3 regions of the Streptomyces sp. NPDC050485 genome follow, and region 1 is predicted to be linked to each of the others. Evidence: riboswitches for the same ligand, from Rfam matches in the RefSeq annotation. Region 1 holds a riboswitch; each other region holds the start of a gene.
The links. Region 1 has a riboswitch for cyclic di-AMP ahead of ACIBK6_RS15605 (C40 family peptidase). Riboswitches for the same ligand answer to the same signal wherever they lie in the genome.
Positions count from the first base shown of each region.

Region 2: linked by a shared signal. The riboswitch ahead of ACIBK6_RS11140 (transglycosylase SLT domain-containing protein) and the one ahead of ACIBK6_RS15605 (C40 family peptidase) in region 1 are both predicted to bind cyclic di-AMP.
Region 3: linked by a shared signal. The riboswitch ahead of ACIBK6_RS35230 (transglycosylase family protein) and the one ahead of ACIBK6_RS15605 (C40 family peptidase) in region 1 are both predicted to bind cyclic di-AMP.

Region 1 is NZ_JBITHR010000006.1:319,489-323,690, reverse strand. It holds gene ACIBK6_RS15625 (8-amino-7-oxononanoate synthase) at 1-312, shown strand, start outside; gene ACIBK6_RS15620 (DUF397 domain-containing protein) at 320-541, opposite strand; gene ACIBK6_RS15615 (helix-turn-helix domain-containing protein) at 542-1,429, opposite strand; gene ACIBK6_RS15610 (ATP-binding protein) at 1,674-2,108, shown strand; gene ACIBK6_RS15605 (C40 family peptidase) at 2,223-2,702, opposite strand; cyclic di-AMP (ydaO/yuaA leader) riboswitch at 2,707-2,902, opposite strand; gene ACIBK6_RS15600 (hypothetical protein) at 3,227-3,535, opposite strand; gene ACIBK6_RS15595 (ATP-dependent Clp protease proteolytic subunit) at 3,542-4,171, opposite strand.
Region 2 is NZ_JBITHR010000004.1:408,558-412,759, reverse strand. It holds gene ACIBK6_RS11150 (STAS domain-containing protein) at 1-9, opposite strand, end outside; gene ACIBK6_RS11145 (class I SAM-dependent methyltransferase) at 310-951, shown strand; gene ACIBK6_RS11140 (transglycosylase SLT domain-containing protein) at 979-1,809, opposite strand; cyclic di-AMP (ydaO/yuaA leader) riboswitch at 1,813-2,004, opposite strand; partial or broken gene ACIBK6_RS11135 (RraA family protein) at 2,631-2,807, shown strand; gene ACIBK6_RS11130 (WD40/YVTN/BNR-like repeat-containing protein) at 3,027-4,202, shown strand, end outside.
Region 3 is NZ_JBITHR010000026.1:95,790-99,991, reverse strand. It holds gene ACIBK6_RS35240 (cytochrome P450) at 1-1,041, shown strand, start outside; gene ACIBK6_RS35235 (transglycosylase family protein) at 1,141-2,121, shown strand; cyclic di-AMP (ydaO/yuaA leader) riboswitch at 2,385-2,552, shown strand; gene ACIBK6_RS35230 (transglycosylase family protein) at 2,556-3,281, shown strand; gene eno (phosphopyruvate hydratase) at 3,541-4,202, shown strand, end outside.

The DNA of each region.
Region 1 (4,202 bases):
CTGGGCGCGGAACCGGAGTTGGCAGGCCGGGCCCGGGCCGTCGCGGCCGAACTGCACGCACGGCTCACCGCCGCGGGGCATCTGGCGGTGCACCCCGACGCCGCGGTGGTCTCCGTGCGGGCCCCCTCGGCGGAGGCGGCGGTCGCCTGGGCGGCCGACTGCCGCGCGGCCGGGCTCGTGGTCGGCTGCTTCCGGCCGCCGTCGGTTCCGGACGGCATCTCGCGGATCCGGCTGACCGCCCGGGCGGATCTGACGGAGCGGCAGATCGACACGGCGGTGGACACGATCCTGCGGACCGCCCCCACCGCCTGACGGGCTATCAGTTATCGGCCGAGAGTGCCGAGATGAAGCTGTGCCAGGCCGGGGCGCCGAAGAGCAGCGCGGGGCCCTCGATCCGCTGGGAGTCGCGCACGGCCAGCAGCTCACCCTTGAGCCTGGCCGTCTCGACGCAGTTGTTCATGCCCACGCTGCGGCTGCTGCGCCGCCACGGGGCACCGTTGAGGGATGTACTGGAAGGAACGTGCGCAGGGCGTGCGGACATTCATGCCTCCCCACCCGCCGCGGAGGGGCCCGGTTCTTCCCGGGCTATCCGGGCGATGAGATCCAACGAGTCCTCGCAGGAGAGCGCGAGCGACTGAACGGTCTGGAACGCGGCGCTGTACGCCTCAAGGTCTTCTCTCCGTTCGAGATAGAGGCTACTCGTCAAATGGTCGAGAACGACCACATCCAGATCTGAAATGTCCGGAAACGAAAAGATAATGAAAGGCCCGTTGATTCCGACGTAGCCGCCGTAACGGAAAGGGATGACCTGCAACCGGACATGGGGCCACGCGGCGGCCGCCAGCAGATGCTGTAACTGATCGCTCATGGCCGCCGGTCCGCCCACCTGGCGCCTCAGTACCCCCTCGTCGAGTACCGCGCTGAGGGCGAGCGGCGGATCGCCCCGCAGCACCTCCTGGCGGGCGAGGCGCACCTCCACGAGCGAGTCCACCTTGTCCGGCGGCAGGGAGGTGAGCGCTGCCCGGGTCACCGCCCGCGCGTACGCGGGCGTCTGGAGCAGCCCCGGCACCACCGAGGTCTCCAGCGTGCGCGCCGTGCGCGCCTGCGACTCCAGGCTGATGAAGTCCCGGTACTGCGGCGGGAGCAGACCCCGGTACGCGCGCGCCCAGTGCTCCCCGCCGCCGTCCGCGGAATCGGCCAACGCCTCCAGGAGCACGCGGAGTTGGGGATCCCGTACCTCGTACGCGTCGAGCAGCCGGGCCACGTCCGCGGGCTTCGCGCCGCTGCGGCCGGTCTCGATGCGGCTCACCTTCGACTGGTGCCAGCCGACCAGGCGGGCCGCCTCCCCGCTCGTCAGACCCTTTCGGTCGCGCAACCCGCGCAGTTTCTCGCCCAGCTTGCGGCGGTGCACCGCCGGTCCGTGCCACATGGCCGTCTCCTTCGCCTCCGGCGCCTTCGGCGATGGGTAAGTGTGAGCCCAAATACGCTCCCCTGCCGCAGAGTTCACCGCTTTGAGCGACAGATATATGCATATCTTGGTGGATCGCACCCAAGACCGGCACGATGAGTGGCACTCTGGCGCGAAGCACAATCCGAGGCCGACGTCGTCTCCGTGAGCGCTCATCCGCCAGGAGTCCTCTAGCCGGCCCGGGTGGGAAAGGGACAGCGTCGCCATGGCAGACCATCTCGAAGCATCAGTCACTCTGCCGAGCGAACCCGCCTCGGTCTCCGTGGCACGGCGATACGTCGCCGAGGTCCTCACCGATTGGGGCCTGCCGTCCGACGACGAGACCGCCGACACGGTCCGGCTCATCGTGTCAGAACTGGCCACCAACGCCGTACAGCACACCTTCGGCCAGTCCCCCACCTTCACCGTGGACGTCCAGCTGGAACGCGAGGAGGAGCTGCGGGTCGGGGTGACCGACAGCCATCCGCGCTGGCCGAAACGATTGCCCGCCGCCGTCCAGCAGGACAACGGCCGGGGCATGGTGATCATCCGCTGGCTCGCGGTCGAGTGCGGCGGCCGGCTCTCGGTCGCGCCCACCGCGGACGGCGGCAAGACGGTCTGGATCGCCCTGCCGTGGACGGCTGCGGTGCAGAGCGGCTAGCCCCCGCCCCGGAGCCACTCTGGGGGGGAGCGGGCCGTCGTCCCGGTGCGTGGGCGCGCGCACCGGGACGACCTGGTTGACGGACCGTCAGCTGGGCCGTCGCCCGGCAGGCGGTCAGCCGACCCGCCCATACCAGACGGTGTGGCTCCAGATCCGTTCGAGGCGGACCACCGCGCCGGTCTTGGGGGAGTGCCAGATCTTCCCGTTCCCGGCATAGATCCCCACGTGGTACACGCGTCCTGACGAATGGAAGAACACCAGGTCACCGGCCTTGCGGGAGGAGGCGGAGACATGCCGGGAGTTGTTGTACTGCTGCTGCGCCGAGCGGGGCAGCTTCCGGCCCGCCTGCTTGAACGAGTAGAGCGTGAGCCCCGAGCAGTCGAAGCGGTGCGGTCCCGCGGCCCCGTACTGATAGGGCGACCCCTTCTTCGACTCGGCCACATGGAGCGCCTTGGTGGCGACGGCCGCGGCACTCGCCTCGGCGCACGGCGCCAGTATGGTTCCCCCCGCCACGGCGACGGTGAGGGCCGTGACGGTGCGGAGACGGAACAGCAGAGACGGGACGTGTGACGGGACATCTGTCTGCGCAGTCATGTCCAACCCTTCGTCAAACCGCCTGCGAAGGATGACCTGTCGGGTTCGGGCCGGCGAAGACGCCCGGCCGTCTGAACGGCTTCACCCCGAGGGACGGCCGACGGCCGGCCATCCCGAAGAACGCGGGTCCTCCACTCCTGCCGGTCCACTCCTGTCGACCAGTCGTCCGGAGCGGCGGCAGGACTCGGCGTCCGCCCGGACCGCCCCGCCGCGGTGGCGGGGGCTTGTCGTCCCAGGGATCTTCACGCACTGACTGTCATATTTACGTATCAAAACGGCTTTTTGTGGTGTTGCTCACGACTGACCTGTTCGGGTGGACACAGGTGGTTTCTTACCCCCGTAAGAAGGGCTGATGAGCCTCTCACCAGCGACGGAGCGATCGATTCCGCACGTTGTCCAGGCGCCATAAGGAGCCCATAAGGGTCAGCGGACGTAGCCGCCGGTGGGCCGAACGTGGGTACCCCGTCTGGTCCGTTTCGTCGGCCCCATGAGCGTGTCGGATGTCGCCGCCGCGCGCGGCGGCCTCAACCGGTGGTCTGCGGCGGCACCGTGAGCCGTCCCGCGCGGCGCTCACCGTCCAGCACCCGCAGGGCGCGGGTCAGCGTCCGGGCGTGCACCCGGGTCTCGCCGCGCAGATGCATCAGGGTGAGCGCGTCCTTCAGTGCGGCCGCCCGCCCGACCAGGGCCTGCGCGGCCCGCAGCGCGCCGTAGGTGTCGGGGCCGTGCGCCGGGTTGATGCGGCCGAGCAGATCGACCACTTCGAGGTAGCAGTCGATGAACTCGGCCTCGGCCCGCGTCAGTGCGGGCAGCGGCGGAAGTTCCGGTGGCAGCACGGCGGTTCACCGTCCGCGCAGCGAGGTCTTGCGGCTGACGAGTACGTGGTCGGCGAGTCCGTACGCCACCGCGCCCGCGGCGTCGAAGACCACGTCCCGCTCGATGTCGGCGGCCACCTGCTGGGCGGTCCGCCCGGTGTACCGGGCGAGCAGCTCGGTCAGGAGCGTGCGGCCGCGCAGCAGTTCGGCGGCCTGGATCTCCAGATCGGAGGGCTGGCCGCGCAGCGGCTCCTCGATCGCGGGCTCCTTGAGGAGCACCCGGGAGGCCGGCTGCACCAGGCGTTTGCCGGGCGCGCCGGCCGCGAGCAGCAGCGCGGCCACCGAACCCACCTGGCCCAGGCAGAACGTCTGCACGTCGCAGGTGACGAACTGCATCGTGTCGTGGATCGCGGTCATCGCGGTGAGCGAGCCGCCGGGGGAGTTGATGTAGAGCGAGATGTCCCGGTCGGGATCGGCGTGCTCCAGGTGCATGAACTGGGCCATCACATCGTTGGCCGAAGCGTCGTCGACCGGGGTGCCGAGAAAGACGATCCGCTCCTCGAAGAGCTTGGAGTACGGATCGAGCGTGCGGACCCCGGAGGCGGTGCGCTCCGAGAACTCGGGCAGGACATAGCGGGCGGCAGGGCGCTGGGTCATGACGTACCTCTCCTCGACCGGATACCTCGAC
Region 2 (4,202 bases), on a different contig from region 1:
CAGCGGCACTGGTGCGGAGACAGCTGGCCGAGCGGTTGTTCCCATGGCGGCTCCCGGTGCGGAACGACTCCCGCGGATACGGGAGTACACGGTCGTCGGGCAGTCACCGTGATCCGGGGTGACGCACTACCACCCTAGGAACAGGCCCGCATGCAGAAACGTGCACCCTCTCAACAGTTCACCCTGCGGGGTGAACGAAAGTTGCGCCACCCCCCACACGAGTACCCCGTGAGGGCGGTCGCGGCAGTCACAGGGGCCCAACACATTCGGCCCATTGCCGTTTCGGCGGACACTGGCATGCTGTGCGCCGTGGAAGATCAAGGAAGCCATGACTCGGTCCGCCGCAGCTACGACGCCGTCGCCGAGACGTACGCCAACCGCCTCCGTGATGAGCTCGCCGGCAAGCCGTTGGACCGGGCGCTGCTCGCGAGCCTCGTCGAGCAGACGGAACCCGGCGCGCCCGTCGCGGACCTCGGCTGCGGGCCCGGGCACGTCGCGGGGTGGCTCGCCGAGCGGGGCGTGAGCGCGGTCGGCATCGATCTGTCCGCCGCCATGGTCGCCCTCGGGCGCCGCGAGAATCCGGCGGTGGAGTTCCGCGAAGGGGACCTTCTGGCGCTGCCCGCAGCCGGCGGCGAATTCGGGTCGGCCGTCGCCCTGTACTCGGTCATCCACCTCGCGCCGGCCGAACTGCGCCGCGCCTTCGAGGAGGCCCACCGGGCGCTGCGCGGCTCCGGTCTCCTGCTCGTCGCGTTCCACGTCGGTTCGGAGGTGCGGCACCTGGACGAGTGGTGGGGCCATGAGGTCGACGTCGACTTCCACTTCCTCGAAACCGCCCGGGTCGCGGAGGCACTGACCGCCGCGGGATTCACCGTCGAGATGCGGATGGAGCGTACGCACTACGCCGACGAGGCAGAGACCCGGCGCGCCTATCTACTGGCGCGCCGGGTCTGAAACCTCCCCAGGCACGGGAAACACCCGTCAGTAGGCCCCGTGCACGTTGTCGATCGACCCGTAGGTCTTGGCGGCGTAATTGCACGCGGCGGTGATGTTGGCGACCGGGTCGTAGAGGTCCGTTGACGTGCCGGGCACGTGGAAGGCGGCGAACGTGGGCTGGATCACCTGGAGGAGTCCCTTGGAGGGGATGCCGGCCATGGCGTTGGAGTCCCAGTTGTTGATGGCCAGCGGGTTGCCCGACGACTCGCGCATGACGTTGCGGTAGATGCCGTTGTAGGTGCCCGGGATGCCGTGCTGGGCCATGATGTCCAGCGACTGCCTGATCCAGCCGTCGAGGTTGTTGGTGTACGACGAGACGTTCGTCACGGCGGCGGTGTTCTGGGTGGTGAGGCTGGTCTGCCGCGCGGAGCGGTCGGCCCGGCCGGACGCGGTGGCTCGGGAGGTGCTCGCCTGGTCGGCAGGGGTTGCCGCAGCCTTCGCCGGGGAGCCGACCGTGAGCTTGAGGCCGGGGTGGATCAGGGCCGGGTTACCGCCGATGACGCTCCGGTTGTCCTGGTACAGCTGCTTCCAGCCGCCGCTCACGCTGAGCGCGTCGGCGATCTTGGACAGCGAGTCCCCCGAGATGACGGAGTAGCTCGTGGCGGCGGCCTTCACCGCGGTGATCGGCTTGGCTGCCGCGACTGCGGGCGCCGCGGCCTTGACGGCAGTGCCGGTGTGCACCGATGCCGGTGCGGCAGCGGCCGTGGTCGCGCCGATCACCGGAATGGCGAGCACGGCGCCGCCCGTACCGGCGGCGGCGAGGCCCCGGGTGAGCGAGTTGGACTTGGGGCGGCGGTGCTTGCCCTTTCCAGGCATGTGAATTCCTCTCCTTCGCCTGCGAGGTGAGCTGTCGGGTTCGGACGGGAGCTGTCCGGTCGCAGTGCGGGTGTGCACTCGACTTCACCCCTTAGCCATTCCGGAATCCGGATCGGCGGCTTACCTGGGTCCCCCGCTCCTGCCGTACGTGTGTGGGAGGTTCCGGACGGCGGCAGGATTCGGCGTTCCATCCGGATTGCGGTGAACCTAAGCGAATGGGCGGACCGGAAACAAGACCGGAATTCAACGGAGGTGATCCGGAATAGGGATTCCCTAAAGTCCCGCACCCCCACGGACCTCCGTTCCGGCCCCCAACTCTCTTGCGCCAGACCCGAAATGACCCTCACCCCCTCCGCCCGTAGATCACGCCGCACGTGACCCAATTCACTCGCCCGGCGAGGCCCCCGAGACGTGCACACAAAAGCGCCCGGGTGCAGGCAATAGCCCCCAATTCCGACATTCTCGATTCGAGAGCGGGGGTTGCTAAACTGTAGTATTTCGGACAAATCCCTACTCGGGATTCACCGACGCCACCCATCCCCCGACGGCCAGGGCGCCGCGTGATCCGGGCCGTGCGCGCCCGCAGAGCCTCCAGACAGCCATTCGCGGCGTGCCCGGTCTCCCAAGATCGTCCCGGCGCGTCCCAGCCCGCCCCAGCGCTGAAGGTCGCATTACCAGGAGGCCACGCAGGCGTCGCGATCAAGAAAGGATGGCGGAGGACATGAACGGCACCAGCGAATGCAAGAACATTCCCCCCAACCGCCCCCGCCGACCACACCCGCTGACCTTCTCGTCGTGAATCAGGCGCCAGGAACCAAGCGTTTGCCGGTGGATACGTGCGCGCCGTCACCCAACACCGAGGAATCGCGGCATTCGTGGCCGAGGGGCTGAATCGGGATCCCGCCGCATTGCGCGAGGTGGGCTTTGCTGTCTTCACTCGGGGCGTCATCCCCGTCCCGGGGGTCACAGCGGCTGCCGAACCGTCAATCGTCCGGTGAGCTGCGGCCGTGTGCCGGTGCGGACCGGAGACGTCGCGGTGGCCGGCGAAGCGGGCGGTGCCGTCAAGCTCCCCGCCGCCCCCTGAGCGCTATCGCCAACTGCCGTATCTTGGCCGCGAATTGATCGAACCTCCCCTTCCCCTACTGACGCGTCCACGCCAGGATTCCCTCTCGGCGGTCGGGCCGCATCCGGTGCCCGCCACAGGGAGGAGAAGGCAGATGCCCCAACGGCATCGGCGGCGGTACATCACCTGTACCGTCGCGGCCGCCGCGTTCGGCCTGGTCGGCGCTCAGGCCTTCGCGGCCACGGGTTCCACTACACCCAGACCCTGGAACGCGCGTCATCAGGCCGATATCGGCAAGCAGCACACCCAGCAGATCCGCTCCAAGTCGGCCAAGGGCCTCACACCGGACGGCGGCGACGGCGGCTCCGACGAGGCGCAGAACTCCGCCGAATCCACCGCCCAGTACACCGAAGCGCGTACCGCACCCGGCGTCGTCGCGCCCGGCGCCTACGGGGCGGCCTGGGCCCAGTTGCAGTCCATGCGGCACACGCAGGGCGCCTGGGGCCATGTCACGTCGAAGGCGTACGACTCCGACGACCCGCGCTACCGCGACATCAACTCCAACTCCAGCGGCGGCTCGGGGAAGGTCACCGGCCGCATGACCGGGCTCGCCGCCGACGACCAGGGCTATGTGTACGCGGGCGGCGCCAACGGCGGTGTGTTCCGCTCGAAGACCGGTGGCGGCAACTGGCAACCGATCGCCGACAAACTGCCCTCGCTGTCCACGGGCACCCTCGCCCTGGACGGCTCCAACCGGCTCTGGTACGCGACCGGCGAGTCCAACACCGGGGCAACCTCCTTCGTGGGGACGGGAGTTTACGTCCTCTCCGATCCTGGGCACGGTCAGTTCCAGCCCGGCGGCCGGGTCGGCGGCGCGGAGTTGGAGAGCACCACGATCCACGCCCTGCGGTTCGCCGGAACCACCGTGTGGGCGGCCACCAGCCGGGGCGTGTGGTCACACTCCACCACCGCCCTCTCGGGCCCGTGGAAGCTGGAGTTCGCCCCCAACCCCGACTATCTTCCGGGTGGTTCCAAGGCGGCCGACCCCTCGGCCCCGTACAAGAACATCGCCAATGACATCGCGGTGGATCCGAAGGACCCGAGCAAGGTGCTGCTCGCCATCGGCTGGCGTGGTGGCGACACGTACAACGGGCTCTACAGCAGGCAGGGCGGCGAGTGGAAGCCGGTGTCCGGCATCGGTGATCTGCCGACGAGCAGCGCCGACGTGGGCAATATGACGTTCGGCGCGGCGGCCGACGGTTCGCGCCTGTACGCCATCGACCAGTCGCCGGCGCAGATGGCGTCCAACCCGGACAGCGGCCTGAAGGGC
Region 3 (4,202 bases), on a different contig from region 1:
GGCATTCCGGGCGAGCGCAAGGCCGAGCTGATGACGCATCTGCTCAACATCGACCCGCCGGACCACACCCGCCTTCGGCGCCTGGTGGCGAAGGCGTTCACCCCGCGCACGGTGGCCCAATTCGCGCCGCGCGTACAGGAGTTGACGGATCAGCTCATCGACGCGTTCGCGGCGAAGGGCGAGGCCGACCTCATCCACGACTTCGCCTTCCCGCTCCCCATCTACGCCATCTGCGATCTGCTCGGCGTCCCGCGCGAGGACCAGGACGACTTCCGCGACTGGGCGGGCATGATGATCCGACACGGCGGCGGCCCGCGCGGCGGCGTCGCCCGGTCGGTGAAGAAGATGCGCAACTACCTCGCCGAGCTCATCCACAAGAAGCGCGAGAACCCCGGCGACGACCTCATCTCCGCGCTCATCAGGGCCAGCGACCACGGTGAGCACCTGACGGAGAACGAGGCCGCCGCCATGGCCTTCATCCTGCTGTTCGCCGGATTCGAGACGACGGTCAATCTGATCGGCAACGGGGTGTACGCCCTGTTGCGCAACCCGGAGCAGCGCGAGCGGCTCCAGGCCTCGATCGGCGCGGGGGAGAGCGGGCTCCTGGAGACCGGCGTCGAGGAACTGCTGCGCTACGACGGGCCGGTCGAGCTGGCCACCTGGCGGTTCGCCACCGAGCCTCTGACGATCGGCGGCCAGGACATCGCGGCGGGCGACCCGGTGCTCGTGGTGCTCGCCGCGGCCGACCGCGATCCCGAGCGCTTCGCCGAGCCCGACACGCTCGACCTCGGCCGCCGGGACAACCAGCACCTCGGATACGGCCACGGGATCCACTACTGCATCGGTGCGCCACTGGCCCGGCTCGAAGGCAGGACGGCGCTGGAGACCCTGCTGCGGCGCCTCCCTGACCTGCGGCTCGCGGTGGAACCTACCGATTTGCGCTGGCGCGGCGGGCTCATCATGCGCGGACTGCGCACCCTGCCGGTCGAGTTCACGCCGCCGCCCGGAACGACCTCATCTGACGAACCGTCAAGACTGTGACTTTTATGTGATCCCGGGTGCATCGACTTGTGACAGGCGTTCGAGTACGGCTACGTTCACCGTTCATTCGGCTCAGCAGTCACACGGAAGGCCTTATCCATGCGCTCCGGGAAGCATCGTCGGCCCCGCCAGGCACCCGCTCTCGTCGTCGCGGCAGGGGTGACCGGATCGGCCATCGCACTTCCGCTGCTCGCCGCGACCGGCGCCAACGCCGCGGACGCGCACTCCTGGAACCAGGTGGCCACCTGTGAGTCCGGCGGAATGTGGAGCGCCGACTTCGGCAACGGCCTGTACGGCGGGCTCCAGCTCTCGCAGGACACCTGGGAGGCCTTCGGCGGTACGGACTACGCCCAGCGGGCCGACCTCGCCAGCCGCGCCCAGCAGATAGCCGTCGCCGAGAAGGTGCTCGCGGCCCAGGGCACCAAGGCCTTCGCGAACTGCTCCAGCGGGCTCACCAAGGGCGGCGGCGCGGCCGATGTCGACCCGGGCCTGCCCGCGACGCCGGACCCGGCCGACCCGCTCGGGTCCATCGTGCCGACCGCTCCGGCGACCAAGGCGCCCGTCGCCCCGACGCCCGCGGTCCCCACCACCCCGGCCACGCCCTCGCCGGGCGCCACGAAGCCGGCCGACCCGGCCAAGCCGCCGACGCCCTCCGCGTCCACCCCGGCGAGCCCCGGCAAGCACCGCGGGGCGCCCGCACCGGAGGAGAGCAGGGGCGCGACGCCCGGCACCACCGGCTCCGGCACCGGTACCCCGACCGGACAGCCCGCCCCGACCGCCCCCGGCACTTCGGGCAGCCCGGCCGACGGCCGCGATGCGGGACGGCACGCCTCGCGAGGTGACGGTGGATCACGTGAGGCCGGCAACACCCCGGCCGCGAGCGGCGACTACACCGTCCGCCCCGGCGACAATCTCTCGGTCATCGCCGACGCGAACAAGATCCAGGGCGGCTGGCCCGCGCTCTACCACGCCAACGAGCGGCTGATCGGCACCGACCCGAACCTGATCCTGCCTGGCCAGAGCCTGCACCTGAAGGCCGCCGCGGCTGCCGTCGCCGCCCCGAACTCGGTACCGAAGTAGGGGTAGTTCGAGGGCGTATGTCCGTTCTGTCCAAGTGAGACATGGGTCTCTTCGCCCCAACTGGCGTGTCCCGTCTGCCCGGTCCGTCCGTCCCGCCCCCGACCTGCGGAAACGCCCCTTCTGTATCGGCAAGTAGGGGCGTTTTCTCCCCGATGGGCGTCTTTGAACATTGGCGGGCCGTGTGTTTTCGTCGGAACCGCTCGTCACCACGAGCCCCGTCGACCGAGCACGCCGAATCCTGCCGTCGGCCGACGGGAACAGTCGACGCTTATGCGCCGTAGGCAGGAGCGGGGGACCCAAGGTAAGTGCCGGGCCCGGCAGTTGAAGCAACTGTCGGCCGGCTTGGGGTGAAGACGGGCGCTGGGGCGCTCGGCCGGGCAGCTCACGCCCGAACCCGACAGCTCACCTCGCAGGCGTCGGTGAGGAGAACCTCCATGCTGCTTTCCGGCAAGGGCAAGCACCGTCGCCCGTCCAAGGCCGTCCGTGTCGTCACGCTGGCCGGCGTCACCGGCGCCGCTGTCGCCGCCCCGCTGATGGCGGCCGGCTCGGCCTCCGCCGCCTCCGTCCAGACCTGGGACGCGGTCGCCCAGTGCGAGTCCGGCGGCAACTGGTCCATCAACACCGGCAACGGCTACTACGGCGGCCTGCAGTTCTCGCAGTCCTCCTGGGCCGCCGCCGGCGGCACCCAGTACGCCGCCCGTGCGGACCTCGCCACCAAGGGCCAGCAGATAGCCGCCGCCGAGAAGCTGCTCGCCATCCAGGGCCCGGGCGCCTGGTCCTGCGCCGGCGCCGGCAACCTGACCTCCGGCGGCGCCAAGGCCAACGTGGACACCTCCGGCTCGTCGTCGTCCTCGTCCTCTTCGTCCTCTTCTTCCTCGTCGTCCTCTTCGAAGTCGTCGCCGTCCTCGAAGCCGAAGACCAAGCCGCAGCAGAAGACCCAGCGCACCGAGTCCGCGCCGGAGGCCAGCCGCGGCGAGCAGCGCACCGAGCCGGTCAAGCAGGGCAATGGCGAGTACACCGTCAAGGCCGGCGACACCCTCGGCCAGATCGCTTCCGCCAACGGCACCAAGGGCGGCTGGCAGAAGCTGTTCGAGCTGAACAAGGACATCGTCAAGGACGCCGACCTGATCTACCCGGGTCAGAAGCTCCACCTCGGCTGAGGCCGAAAAGCCCCAAGTCCCCCCGGTCCGGCGCGCATTCCCCCGTACGCGCCGGGCCGGGGTTCGTTCTGTTACCCGGCAGTAGTCCTGCGGTCCTTTGACCGGGATTCAGGGTCCTTGGGCCCTTTTTCGTCCCAGGAGGCGGGCACTCGGCTGGCCGGAGCCCCGGAGCCGGTTAGGCTCTTGTCGCAAGGCCGCAGCGACCCCTGCGCGGCCCCGCACTGCTTGCGTCACATCTAGCGTCACATCCCAGAAGGAGATGCTCGTGCCGTCCATCGACGTCGTCGTAGCCCGGGAAATCCTGGACTCCCGAGGCAACCCCACGGTCGAGGTCGAGGTCGGCCTCGACGACGGCAGCACCGGCCGTGCTGCAGTTCCGTCCGGCGCCTCCACCGGTGCCTTCGAGGCCATCGAGCTCCGCGACGGTGACCCCAACCGCTACGGCGGCAAGGGTGTCGAGAAGGCCGTCCTCGCCGTCATCGAGCAGATCGGCCCGGAGCTCGTCGGCTACGACGCCACCGAGCAGCGCCTGATCGACCAGGCCATGTTCGACCTGGACGCCACCGACAACAAGGGCTCGCTCGGCGCCAACGCCATCCTCGGCGTCTCGCTCGCCGTCGCGCACGCCGCCTCCGAGGCCAGCGACCTGCCGCTGTTCCGCTACCTGGGCGGCCCGAACGCGCACCTGCTGCCCGTTCCGATGATGAACATCCTCAACGGCGGCTCCCACGCGGACTCCAACGTCGACATCCAGGAGTTCATGATCGCCCCGATCGGCGCGGAGTCCTTCTCCGAGGCCCTTCGCTGGGGCGCCGAGGTCTACCACACGCTCAAGGGCGTCCTGAAGCGCAAGGGCCTGTCCACCGGCCTCGGCGACGAGGGCGGCTTCGCGCCGAACCTGGAGTCCAACCGCGCGGCCCT